DNA from 4 places in the Lentzea sp. NPDC092896 genome. Region 1 is predicted to be linked to each of the others. Evidence: riboswitches for the same ligand, from Rfam matches in the RefSeq annotation. Region 1 holds a riboswitch; each other region holds the start of a gene.
The links. Region 1 has a riboswitch for cobalamin ahead of cobN (cobaltochelatase subunit CobN). Riboswitches for the same ligand answer to the same signal wherever they lie in the genome.
Positions count from the first base shown of each region.

Region 1 (3,186 bases):
ATGAACTCGTCGAACTCCGCGTCGTGCGGCCGGTCCTCCAGGCCGAGGTCGTGGTCGAGCTTGGCGGCCTGGATCAGCGTCCAGATCTGCGCGCGGATCGCCGGCACCTTCGCCGGGTCCATCGCGGAGATGTTGCCGTACTCGTCGAGCAACTGCTCCAGCCGCGCGATGTCGCCGTAGCTGTCGGCGCGGGCCATCGGCGGGACGAGGTGGTCGACCAGCGTGGCGTGCGCGCGCCGCTTGGCCTGCGTGCCCTCGCCGGGGTCGTTGACGAGGAACGGGTACACCAGCGGCAGGTCGCCGAGGGCCGCGTCCGTGCCGCAGGACGCCGACATGCCGACGGTCTTGCCGGGCAACCACTCCAGGTTGCCGTGCTTGCCGACGTGCACGACCGCGTCCGCGCCGAAGTTCGACTCGATCCACCGGTACGCCGCGAGGTAGTGGTGCGACGGCGGCAGATCCGGGTCGTGGTAGATCGCGATGGGGTTCTCGCCGAACCCGCGCGGCGGCTGCACGATCACGACGACGTTGTTGGACCGCAACGCGGCCAGCACGATCTCGCCGTCCTTGGACTTGCTGTGGTCGACGAAGAGCGTGCCCGGGGCCTCGCCCCAGTGCTCCTGCATCGACTCGCGGAAGTCCTCGGGCAGCGTCTCGTAGAACTCCCGGTAGTCCGCCGCGGCGATGCGCACCGGGTTGCTCTCGAACTGCTCCTGCGTCAGCCAGTCCGCGTCCTGGCCACCGGCCGCGATCAACGCGTGGATCAACGCGTCGCCGTCCAGCTCCTGCACGCCCGGCAGCGCGTCGCCGATGTCGTAACCGTGCTCCTGCATGGCCTTCAGCAGCCGCACGGTCGACGCCGGCGTGTCCAGGCCGACCGCGTTGCCGATGCGGGAGTGCTTGGTCGGGTACGCCGACAGCATCACCGCGATCCTGCGCTCGGCCACCGGGATGTGCCGGAGGCGGCCGTGCCGGACCGCGATGCCCGCGACGCGCAGCGCCCGTTCCGGGTCGGCCACGTAGACGGTCAGCCCGTCCTCGTCGATCTCCTTGAAGGAGAACGGAACCGTGATGATCCGGCCGTCGAACTCGGGGATCGCGACCTGGGTCGCGGTGTCCAAAGGAGACAGTCCGTCGTCGTTCTCGTCCCACGAGTCGCGGCTCGACGTGAGGCACAACCCCTGCAGGATCGGCACGTCGAGCGCGGCCAGCGCGCCGACGTCCCACGCGTCGTCGTCGCCACCCGCCGATGCCTTCGCGGGGTTCGTGCCACCCGCCGCGAGCACCGTCACGACGAGCGCGTCGGCCTGGCGCAGCGTGTCGAGCAGCTCGGGTTCGGCGGTGCGCAGCGAGGAGCAGAAGACCGGCAGGGGCTTGCCGCCCTTGGCCTCGATGGCGTCGCACAGGGCGTGCACGAAGGCCGTGTTCCCGGCCACGTGGTGCGCGCGGTAGTAGAGCACCGCGACCGTCGGACCCTCTGGCGTTCCCTCGCGCTCCAGCACACCCCAGGTGGGAGTGGCGGCGGGGGCCTCGAAGCCGTGGCCGGTCAGCAGCACGGTGTCCGACAGGAACTTGTGCAGCTCGGTGAGGTTCGCCGGACCGCCGTGCGCGAGGTAGAGGTGCGCCTCGGCGCACACGCCACCGGGCACCGTCGACAGCTCCATCAGCGCCGCGTCGGGCTGCATCTCACCGCCGAGCACCACCACGGGCAGCCCACCGGCCAGCAGCCAGTCGAGACCTTCCTCCCACATCCGACGGCCGCCGAGGATGCGCACGAGGACCAGGTCCACGCCGTCGACGAGCGCGGGCAGGTCGTCGACGGTGAGTCGCGCGGGGTTGCCGAGCCGGTACTCGGCACCGCTCGCACGCGCCGACAGCAGGTCGGTGTCGGAGGTCGACAGCAGCAGGATCACGCAGGCTCCATCCCTCGTGGGGTCCTCGCCCCAAAATGCGGGTGACTGGCGAAGCGGAGTTCCTGACTCCCAGCGGTGTTCGCTGGTCACAGTGGCGGGACCGCGCCGGATTCACACCGGCTTCCTCCTGCGCTTCGTCGTTCGGGCTCACCCTAACCGGCGGGTTACAGTCCGACCTATGCGTAGTCACCCGGACGCCTGCCCCGGCGCCGTCGAGCTGCACGCCGCGGCTGACGGCGGGCTGGCGCGCATCCGGGTACCCGGCGGCACTCTTTCCGCTGCTCAGTGGGATGTCGTGCGCCTCGCCTCGCTCGAACTGGGTGCCGGCTCGATCGAGCTGACCTCGCGGGCGAACCTCCAGATCAGGGGCCTGGCGGACGGCGTGGAACTGGGCGCTCGACTGGCCGCGGCCGGGCTGCTGCCCTCCGCGTCGCACGAGCGGATCCGCAACATCATCGCGGCGCCGCTGGAGGACAACCAGGAGCTGGTCGACGCGATCGACACGGCCTTGTGCGCGGACCCGGCGCTGGCGGATCTGCCGGGCAGGTTCCTGGTCACGGTGGGGGCCTCGGTGAGCGGCCTGGGTGGCGACTTCGGGCTGGTCAGCGGGGACGTGGGCCAGGCAGGCGGCGACGCGTCCGGCACCACCCCCTCCACGTGGGTCCTCCTCCTCGCCGGTCGCGACACCGGCGTCCGCGTCACCGACCCCGTCGACGCAGTCCTCACCGCCGCCCGCCTCTTCCAGCAGCTCCGCGGCCAGGCCTGGCGCCTGTCCGAAGTGGACGACGGTGTGCGAAAGATCACCGCTCACTTCGGCGTCACCGACGCCCCGCGCATCACCCCGGCTGTGACGCCTGTCGCACCTTCACCTTTGACGCCGGGCGTCCCGCTCGGCCGGCTCGACGCTCACCAACTCCCCGGCGTCGCCCTCCGCCTGACCCCGTGGCGCAGTCTGGTCGTCCCCGAAGGCACCGACACCACCGGCCTGATCACCGATCCGGCCTCCCCGTGGCACGGCGTCAGCGCCTGCACCGGCCACCCTGGCTGCGCGAAGTCGCTCTCCGACGTGCGAGCGGACGCGCGCGCCTGGCTCGGAACCCCGCACGACCGCCCCGTTCACTGGTCAGGCTGTGCCCGCCGCTGCGGTCGTCCCGCAGGCGATGTGACCGAGTTCGTCGCGACCGGCGACGGCTACGAGGAGATCCGTTGACGCAGTACATCAAGGACGGGGCGGAGATCTACCGCCAGTCCTTCGCCACCATTCGCGCGGAGT
Region 1 is NZ_JBIVPX010000005.1:266,954-270,139, reverse strand. Features, by position in the region: gene cobN (cobaltochelatase subunit CobN) at 1-1,913, opposite strand, end outside; cobalamin riboswitch at 1,948-2,083, opposite strand; gene ACIQF0_RS25860 (hypothetical protein) at 2,092-3,123, shown strand; gene ACIQF0_RS25855 (precorrin-8X methylmutase) at 3,120-3,186, shown strand, end outside.

Region 2 (3,186 bases), on a different contig from region 1:
GGATGATCGGCGGCCGCACGCACCGCGACCCGTACGACTGCACCCACGCGAACTGCGTGCTGGCGAAGCCTTCCAGGTGCTCGGCGAAGTACTGGACCATGTCGTTGCGCTCGGGTTCACCGTGCACCAGCACGTCCAGGCCGATGTCCTCCTGCAGATCGATCACGCGACCGATCTCGTCCCGCATCCGCTGTCCGTACTCGTCCTCGGTGATCTCACCGCTGCGCACGGCCGCACGCGCCTTGCGGATGTCACCGGTCTGCGGGAACGACCCGATCGTCGTGGTCGCGAGCGGCGGCAACCCGAGCCGGGCCTGCTGGGCGGCGGCACGCTCCTCGTACGGGGAGCGAAGACTGTGCTCCGGCCGCAACGACTCGATGCGCGCCCGGACGTGGTCGTCGCGGCGCGGGCTGGGCACCTGGCGCTTCGCCTCGTCGGCCCAGGCACCGTCGGCTCCGCCGCGCAAAGCCCTGCCCAGCACCACGATCTCGCGCACCTTCTGCCGGGCGAACGCGAGCCGCGCCCGCACGTCCGGCTCCAGGTCCTCGGCCTCCAGGTCGTACGGCACGTGCAGCAGCGTGGAGGACGACGACACGACGACCTCGTTCGCGAAGCCCAGCAACGTCGCGGCCTTCGCCAGCGCGGCGTGCAGATCGGTGCGCCACACGTTGCGGCCGTCGACCAGGCCGGCCACCAGGATCTTGTCGCGCAACGCGGGGATCGCGACCGACGTGTCCGGTGCGCTGACCAGGTCGAGGCCGATCGCCTCGACCTGCGACTCGGCCAGGATCGGCAACGCCTCGCCGAGGCCGCCGTAATAGCCGGTGACCAGCAGCTTCGGCCTGCCGGGCAGTCCGCTGAGCGTCCGGTACGCGCGGCGCAACGCGTTCAGGTCGGCCGGTGTGCGGTCGGCGGCGAACGCCGGTTCGTCGATCTGCACCCACTCGACGCCTTCGACGCGCAGGCGGCCGAGCAGTTCGACGTACGCCTCCAGCAGGCGGTCGAGCAGTGCCAGCGGTTCGAAGCCGGGCACCGTGCTCTTGGCCAGCAACAGGTACGTCACCGGGCCGAGCAGCACCGGCCGGGTCGTGACGCCGAGTTCGAGCGCCTCGCGGTACTCGGCGATCGGCTTGTCGCCGGCCAGCCGGAACTCGGTGTCCGGGCCCAGTTCCGGCACCAGGTAGTGGTAGTTCGTGTCGAACCACTTCGTCAGTTCCAGGGCCGCGGCGCCGTCCCGGCCGCGGGCCGCCGCGAAGTAGGTGTCCAGTTCGGACAGTCCGAGGTCGCGGAACCGCTGGGGGATCGCGTCGAACAGCAACGACGTGTCGAGCACCTGGTCGTAGAACGAGAAGGTGTTCGACGGAACGGAGTCCAGTTCGGACAGTTCGGCCCAGGTCTGCGCCCTGAGCTGCTTCGCCGTCTCCCGCAGGGCGGCCTCGTCGATCTTCCCGGCCCAGTACTGCTCGACCGCGCGCTTCAGTTCGCGCTTCGGTCCGATGCGGGGGTAGCCGAAAACAGTGCTGCCAATGGTCACAGGCTCTCTCCTCGCGAGCGTGCGGAAGCACCGGAGACACGCGAGCAGGACGGCACGCAGCCGCGCCCGTCAGCCCGCCCGAGAGGCTCCGGAGCACCGCGCACCGGGTCGGCGCGCGGACCGGCGGCAGGTCTTCGGACTCGTGGGCGTCTCGCTGGCTCCTACCGGCCGTCGCTTCCCAGATCTGGCAGACCCAGTGCTTCTGACGGCTTTCGTTCCCACTCACCGCTGCGGGGCAGTCCCGGACTCGCACCGGGTTCCCTTTTGCTCCACCCGGAACGAGCCCGGGTGAACCGCTGGCAGGACCGACACTAGCGGGCCGCGCCGAGCATGCCCAGCGCCATAGCCGCGTACTGAATGGTGAGATCACTCAACTTGACCGGCCCCGCGGGGGAGTACCACCGCGAGACGCCGCTGCACATCTCCAGCAACGCGAGCCGCGCGACGCTCGGATCGGCGACCGTCAGCTTGCGCGCCTTCACGCCGTCGTCGATCGCGTCCTGCCAGAAGCGCTCGTAGCGGTCGCGCAACGCCACGATCTCCTCGCGGCGCTCGCCGGTCAGCGCGCGCATCTCGCCGTCCACCACCGCTGTCTCGCGCGGCTTCTCGGCGTGCGCCTGCACGTGCATCTTGACCAACGAGACAAGACGGTCCGTCTCGTCACCGGTGATCTGCTCGGCCTTGCCGATCAGCTCGGTCAGGCTCGTGCGCATGATCTCGACCAGCAGGTCTTCCTTGGTGCCCATGTAGTGGTAGAGCGTCGCCGACGACAGGCCGGCGGCCTGGGCGAGGTCGCGGATGCCGGTGCCGTGGAAGCCGCGCTCGGCGAACAACCGCACGGCCGCCTCGCGGACCCGTTCCTCCGTCGTCATGCTGCCTCCCTTGACCGGCCCGACTCGCTCACTCTAGCGTCAGTCCCGATCGATCGATCGATCGAAGGGGAGAGATGACCGTCGACTACTCCTGTGCCGAGGGCATCGCGCAGGTGCACCTGAACCGTCCGGAACGGCTCAACGCCGTGGTCCCGGCGCTGGTCGAGGACCTGCTGGCCGCGTTCGCGCGGGCAGGTGAGGACCAGGCGCGGGTGATCGTGCTGGCGGGCCGCGGCAGGGCGTTCTGCGCCGGCCACGACCTGAAGGAGCCGGTTCCGGTCGAGACCGAGGAGCAGACGCGAGCCCGGTTGGAGCGCATTCAGGACGTCACCCGCGCGATCCGCGACTTCCCCGGCATCGTGATCGCCGCGGTGCACGGCTACGCGCTCGGTGCGGGCGCCGAGTTCGCGCTGGGCTGCGATCTGGTCGTGGCGCAGACCAGCGCGCAGTTCGGATTTCCCGAGGTCGGCGTCGGGCTCAGCGTCACCGGTGGGATCTCCAGCCTGCTGCCTCGGATCGTCGGTCTGGCGCGTGCCAAGGAGATGCTCCTGCTCGGCGAACGAATTCACCCTCCGCGCGCGTACGAGTTGGGGTTGATCAACTCCTACGCGCTGAACCACGAGAAGCACGCGATGAAGCTCGCGCGCCGCATCGCCGCCCAGCCGCCGGTCGCCGCCGGGCTCGCGAAACGAGCGCTCGACCTGGGTGTGGACTCGACGCTGGAGCAGGCGATGGCGACCGAGGTCGACCACGCGATCGTCACGAGCCTGTCCGGCGAGG
Region 2 is NZ_JBIVPX010000001.1:1,690,962-1,694,147, forward strand. Features, by position in the region: gene metE (5-methyltetrahydropteroyltriglutamate--homocysteine S-methyltransferase) at 1-1,534, opposite strand, end outside; cobalamin riboswitch at 1,642-1,847, opposite strand; gene ACIQF0_RS07575 (TetR/AcrR family transcriptional regulator) at 1,846-2,406, opposite strand; gene ACIQF0_RS07580 (enoyl-CoA hydratase/isomerase family protein) at 2,481-3,186, shown strand, end outside.
Region 2: another riboswitch for cobalamin. It lies ahead of metE (5-methyltetrahydropteroyltriglutamate--homocysteine S-methyltransferase); the one in region 1 lies ahead of cobN (cobaltochelatase subunit CobN).

Region 3 (3,186 bases), on a different contig from region 1:
TCGCGAGGTCGTCGGACTTCTGGAACTGGGCGAGGACGACGAGTTTCGCGAGCGGTTCGGCGTAGGCGGCCTCACCGGTCTCCTGCCCGGCGCCGTGCGCGTAGGCGTTGACCGCGTCCGGCGTCAGCAGGAACTCCGAGGCCTTCTTCGCGGCGTCCGGCTGCTCGCCCAGCGCGTGCAGGGCCAGCACCAGGTCCGCGGTCGCGTCGTAGTCGACGTAGGTCCTGTCGTTCTCGGTGACCTCGACGTGGTCGCCGCGCACGAGCTTGTTGGCCAGGTACGCGCCGAGCTTCGCGGCGGACGTCTTCGCGGCCGGTTGCACGGTCTTCGGCGCCGGGGCGGGCTGGCGGACCACGGCCTTCGGTTTGGTCGTCGGTGTGGGCGCTCTGACGGTGGTGGTCTCGGTCTTGGTGTGCACCGGTGGTGGCGTGGTGCCCTGTGCCGCCGTGGTCGTAGTCGTCGCCGGGGTGCTGCTCGCGGTGGTGGTCGGGGTCGGCTCGGGCACGTCGCCCTTGGCCAGCGCGTACAACCCGATCTGCGACAACCCGAGCGAGGCCTGCGCGCTCGCCCTGATCCACGTGTCGATGCCGGAGATGCCGCCGGTGCGCGCCGCCTGGTACGAGGCCGGGTCGTACGCGATCGCACCGATCTGCCCGGCCAGCGCGGTACCCGAGTCGGACGCGCCGGCCTGTGCGGACTTCAGGAACTCGACGCCCCTGCCGACCTCAGCACCCGCGCCGCCCGCGTCCGCGAGCGCCTGCACGATCAGGCCGGTGCTGTTGGTGTTCGGCGCCTCGGTCCCGACACCGCCACCCCAGCCACCACCGGCGGACTGGTTGTTCTTCAGCCACGTCACGGTCCTCGCGATCGGCTCGTCGAGCCCGGCCGCCCCGGCGCGCTTCGCCGCGAGCATGGCCGACAGCGCGAGGCCCGTCGCGTCACCGTCCGGCGCCGACGAGCCGTCGGCCTTCCCCTCGTCACAGGAGGACACCTTGAGGCCCTCAGGTCCCTGGACGTACCCGAAGAAGATCCGGAAGTAGCCCTCGGAACACTGCTGCGTCACCATCTTGTCGATGGCGGGCTGGTCGTTCTCCCCCGCCACCGCCAGGCCGATCACGGCGAGGGACTGGCCGAACATGTTGGCGTTGTTGTTCACCATGTCCGCCCACTCGGGGTTCTTCGAGTAGTCGCTGATCCGGCCGGCGTCGACGCCCGAGCGCCGGATCGCCGCCTTCGTCTCGGCGACCATGTCGTGGCCGTCGAAGGCACGCGGATCACGGCCGGAGATCTGCGCGGCGAGCAGGGTCTTGGCCACCGCGCCGCCGACGACGATCTGGTCGAAGCCCTGGCCGGGAGCGAGGCCGTCCCAGGTGAAGTAGTCGGTGACGTGTCCCTGGTCGTCCAGGAACTTCATGATCGGCTCGGCGAGCGCGCCGTCACCGGAGGCGTGCATCGCGAAGACCAGGTCGAGCATCAGGCCGTGGTCGGGCAGCTCGCCGCCGAGCGGGTTCTCCAGGGTGCCGTCGGGTCGCAGCTGGTGGGAGAGCCACACGGAGCTGGAGTGGGCGGCGTCGCGATCTCCCGCGGCGGCCGCGGTTCCGGCGATCGTCGTGGCGATCAGGCCCGCGCCGACGGCGAACGCCAGTGCGGCCAGGCTCCTGCGCCGGGTCATTTCTCTCCCCCTCCTCGTGCTGCTCGAGGAGAGGAGACGACGCGGGGCGCCGGCAGCCACCCCTGCGTTTCGCGACAGCGGTCGGTCCGTTCACCCCGCCCGGATGGTGACCCGACTCGCCACTGAAACCAGTGGCCCACGGTTGCGCGACAGTGCCGGATTCCGACCGGCTTCCCCGTCACGGGCGAGGTATGAAGTTGTCGAGCCGAGCGAGGTTAACACCTGGAAACCGCTGTTCGGCACCGCCTTCGGGGTCGGAGGCGAGCGTCACATCCGTACCCGGTACGGGGCCTTGCGCGGCATGAGAACCTGTTGGGCGTTCAGCGCGGCGCGGGGGAAGTCCGGTGAGAATCCGGCGCTGTCCCGCAACGGTGTGCCCTCCGCGGCAAGCCCGGTCACCCGCATCGCGCGGTGTTCACCAACTCCTGTCGTGGAAGTGCGGGAAAGGGTTCTCATGAGACGTCTGGTGCTCGCTGCTGTCCTGATGCTGGGCATTGGCACCGCTGCCACCCCCGCGGTGGCGGCCACGCACAACAAGTCCGGCGCCGCCGCGGGCTGGCTCGCCCGGCAACTGGTCGACGGCGAACGGTTCGAGGCCGACTTCGGCGGCCAGAAGTTCCCCGACCAGGGCCTGACGATCGACGCGATCTTCGCGTTCGCCGCCGCCCGTTCCTCGGACACCAACGCCGAGAAGGCCATCACGTGGCTGGCGAAGCCGGAGATCACCACCGGCTACGTCGGCTCCGGCACCGAGGCCTACGCGGGCGCGCACGCCAAGCTGTTGCTGGCGGCGAAGGTGCGACACAAGAACGGCAACGCTTTCGGCGGTGTCGACCTGGAAGCCGGTCTGCGCGGCCTGCTCGCGCCGTCGGGGAGGTTCTCCGACCGGTCGGACTTCGGTGACTTCTCCAACGCCTTCACCCAGTCCCTGGCGCTGATCGCCCTCGACCGCACGCCGGCCGGCTCGCCCGCGTCGGCCAAGGCCTTCCTCGCCGGAACCCAGTGCCCCGACGGGGGTTTCCCGCTGAACTTCGGTCAGACCCCGTGCGCCAGTGACGTCGACTCGACCGCGCTGGTCGTGCAGGCGTTGCGCGCCACCGGTGACAACGTCAACGCCGCCGAAGGCACCGCCTGGCTCGCGTCGAAGCAGAACGCCGACGGCGGTTTCTCCGTCGGCGCCAACGCTTCCAACGCCAACAGCACCGGCCTGGCCGCGCAGGCGCTGGCCGGTCACCGCCCTGCGGCCGCGACGCAGGCGCGTCAGTTCCTGCGTTCGCTCGCGGTCGGCTGTGCGGGTGCCGTCGCGGACCGAGGCGCGATCGCCTACGACGCAACGGGATTCGACCAGGCGACCGCTCCACGTGCCACGGCTCAGGCGGTGCTCGGCCTGACCGGGGTCAAGCTCGCGAACCTCGACGGCGGAGGCAACCCCGCCGCGCCGACGCTCGCCTGCTGACGAAGCGGTGCCCCTGACCGGAGTTCCCGGCCAGGGGCACCGCACCCGCACGACTCAG
Region 3 is NZ_JBIVPX010000001.1:2,285,337-2,288,522, reverse strand. Features, by position in the region: gene ACIQF0_RS10125 (hypothetical protein) at 1-1,672, opposite strand, end outside; cobalamin riboswitch at 1,756-1,897, opposite strand; cobalamin riboswitch at 1,968-2,094, shown strand; gene ACIQF0_RS10120 (prenyltransferase/squalene oxidase repeat-containing protein) at 2,127-3,128, shown strand; gene ACIQF0_RS10115 (ribonucleotide-diphosphate reductase subunit beta) at 3,183-3,186, opposite strand, start outside.
Region 3: another riboswitch for cobalamin. It lies ahead of ACIQF0_RS10125 (hypothetical protein); the one in region 1 lies ahead of cobN (cobaltochelatase subunit CobN).

Region 4 (3,186 bases), on a different contig from region 1:
CGGTGTCCTTGAACGTCATCCAGCCGTTGCCGGTCTGCGCGAGCGTCCGGATCATCCGTCCATAAAGGTCACGAGCCTTGACCGTGCGCACGGCGCGGCCGGCCTCCTCGGCACCCCGGTAGGCGCGGTCGAACTCGTCGCCCCACAGGTCGACCAGCTCGGGGATCTCGTCCGGGTCGAACAGCGACCAGTCCGCGTCGGCCTCGACGCGGCGCATGAACTCGTCCGGGATCCAGTTCGCCAGGTTGAGGTTGTGCGTGCGGCGCGCGTCCTCACCGGTGTTGTCGCGCAGCTCCAGGAACTCTTCGATGTCCGGGTGCCACGTCTCCAGGTACACGCAGGCAGCGCCCTTGCGCCGGCCACCCTGGTTGACCGCGGAGACCGACGCGTCGAGCGTGCGCAGCCACGGCACGATGCCGTTGGAGTGGCCGTTCGTGCCGCGGATCAACGCGCCGCGCGAACGGACCCGGGACCACTGCACGCCGATGCCGCCGGCGAACTTCGACAGCCTGGCGATCTGCTGGTAGCGGTCGTAGATCGACTCGAGCTGGTCCTTCGGCGAGTCCAGCAGGTAGCACGACGACATCTGGGTGTGCTGGGTGCCGGAGTTGAACAGCGTCGGCGAGCTGGGCAGGTACGCCAGCGACGACATCAGCCGGTAGAAGTCGATGGCCTCGGTCGCCGTCTGCGAGAGACCGCACGCGACACGCAGCAACCAGTACTGCGGCTGCTCGATCACCGAACGCTTCGAGGGGTGGCGCAGCAGGTAGCGGTCGTAGACCGTGCGCAGGCCGAAGTACTCGAACCGCCGGTCGCCCTCCAGGTCGATCGCGTCGTCGAGCTTGCGCGCGTTGGCGGCCACGAACTCCGCGGTCGTGTCGCCGATCAGGCCTTCCGCGTGGCCGAGCGCGATGCTCTGGCTGAAGGACATCACGCCCTGGCGGCGCACTTCCTTCTCGATGAACGCGGCGAGCAGGCCCGCGGCGAGCTTGGAGTACTCGGGCTCCTCGGACACGAGCGCGGCGGCCGTCTGGATCGACAGCCGGTCCAGTTCCTCGGTGGTGGCGCCGTCGTAGAGACCGCTGATCGTCTTCGTGGCGACCCGCAACGGGTCGACGTCGTGCAGACCGACCGTGCAGCGCTCCACCGCGCGCACGATCTTGTTCAAGTCCACCGGTTCCAGTGAACCGTTGCGTTTCTTGACGCGCATAGTGGTGGTGACCGTGTCGACCGCCGTCACTAGCTCTCTCCTCGCGAGCTCGGGTGGCCACGGGGAAGCGAGGAGTGAACGGGCGCGCGCGACCGCCACGTCCTCCCGCCCTCCCTCGGGGCCGCGGACGCCCGCACGCAGGCACGTGCGGGGCGCTGGCAGGTCTTCGGACTCGTGGGCGAGCCTGTCGCCAGGCGCCTACCGGCCGTCGCTTCCCAGACATCGATGTCCAGTGCTTTCTGACGGCTTTCGTTCCCACTCACCGCTGCGGGGCAGTCCCGGATTCCCACCGGGTTCCCTCTTGCGACGACCGATCTGGAGGATCGGCCGAACCAGCTTCGGAGCACAATACATGGGCGCGGCCGAGCCGCTGACAACTACATCTAGTGGGCGTGTCGCTCAGTTGGAGCAGAGCACGCCAGGCTCACGACGTCGCCTCACCCTGCGCCGTATATCGCTTGCGGCAAGATCTGGAGGCCCCCACACTTGGCCGCCGATGCCGAGGCTGAACAGGTGGTTCATGTTCGATGTGATCATTGCCGGGTGCGGTCCGACCGGCGCGGTGCTGGCCGCCGAACTGCGGCTGCACGACGTGCGGGTGCTCGTTCTGGAAAAGGAACCCGAGCCCGCCGCGTCGTTCGTGCGCATCGTGAGTCTGCACATTCGCAGTCTGGAAATCCTGGCGATGCGCGGTCTGCTGGACCGCTTTCTGGAACGGGGCCGGCAACGTCCGGTCGGTGGCGCCTTCGCCGCCATCCCCAAACCCACGCCGGAAGGCCTGGATTCCACGTTCACCACCATGCTCGGCATCCAGCAGCCGGTCGCCGACCGGCTGCTCGCCGACCACGCGATCGCACTGGGCGCACAGGTCCGGCGCGGTGCCGCGGTGGCCGGTCTCGAGCAGGACGACGACGGCGTGACCGTCGAACTGGCCGATGGCGAGCGGCTGCGGTCGCGGTACCTGGTCGGCTGCGACGGCTCCCGCAGCACGGTCCGCAAACTGCTCGGCGTCGGGTTTCCCGGCGAGCCCTCGCGCAACGACACGCTGATGGGCGAGATGAAGGCCGCCGCACCGGAAGACGAGATCGCCGCCAAGGTCGCGGAAATCCGCAAGACGAGCCCTGTGTTCCACCTCGGACATTTCGGCGACGGGGTCTACCGCGTTGTGGTCCCGTGCGCGAAAGCCGGTGAAGATCGCGCGGAGGCGCCCTCCATCGAGGATTTCCGGCGGGAACTGCGCGCCTTCGCCGGAACGGATTTCGGCGTGCACTCCCCGCGCTGGCTGTCCCGTTTCGGCGATGCCACGCGGCTGGTCGAGCACTACCGGATCGGGCGGGTGCTGCTGGCAGGCGACGCGGCGCACATCCACCCGCCCGCCGGTGGCCAGGGCCTGAACCTGGGCGTGCAGGACGCGGTCAACCTGGGCTGGAAGCTCGCGGCGCAGATCCGCGGCTGGGCGCCGGAGACGTTGCTGGACAGCTACCACGCCGAACGTCATCCGGTCGCCGCCGACGTGCTGGACAACACCCGTGCCCAGGTGCAGCTCTCCGCCCCCGGACCGGGCGCGCAGGCCGTGCGCAGGCTGCTCACCGAGCTGATGGACATCAACGAGGTGAACCGGCGGCTGATCGAGAAGATCACCGCGATCGGCGTCCGCTACGACTTCGGCGAAGGCCCCGACCTGCTCGGCCGGCGGTTGCCCGACGTCGATCTCGCAGAAGGCCGGCTCTACGACCGACTGCACCAGGGGCGTGGCCTTCTGCTCGACCGCACCGGGCGACTGGCCGTCGAGGGCTGGTCGGATCGCGTCGACCTGATCGCGGATCCCGTTGCGGCACTGGAGGTTCCGGCCGTCCTGCTGCGCCCCGACGGGCACGTCGCCTGGATCGGCGAGGAGCAGCAGGACCTGAACGACCACCTCGCCCGCTGGTTCGGCAAGCCGTTCGCCTCCTGACGGGCTGTCAGCGCGCGAACTT
Region 4 is NZ_JBIVPX010000001.1:2,280,015-2,283,200, reverse strand. Features, by position in the region: gene ACIQF0_RS10110 (ribonucleoside-diphosphate reductase subunit alpha) at 1-1,240, opposite strand, end outside; cobalamin riboswitch at 1,350-1,562, opposite strand; gene ACIQF0_RS10105 (FAD-dependent monooxygenase) at 1,731-3,164, shown strand; gene ACIQF0_RS10100 (VOC family protein) at 3,172-3,186, opposite strand, start outside.
Region 4: another riboswitch for cobalamin. It lies ahead of ACIQF0_RS10110 (ribonucleoside-diphosphate reductase subunit alpha); the one in region 1 lies ahead of cobN (cobaltochelatase subunit CobN).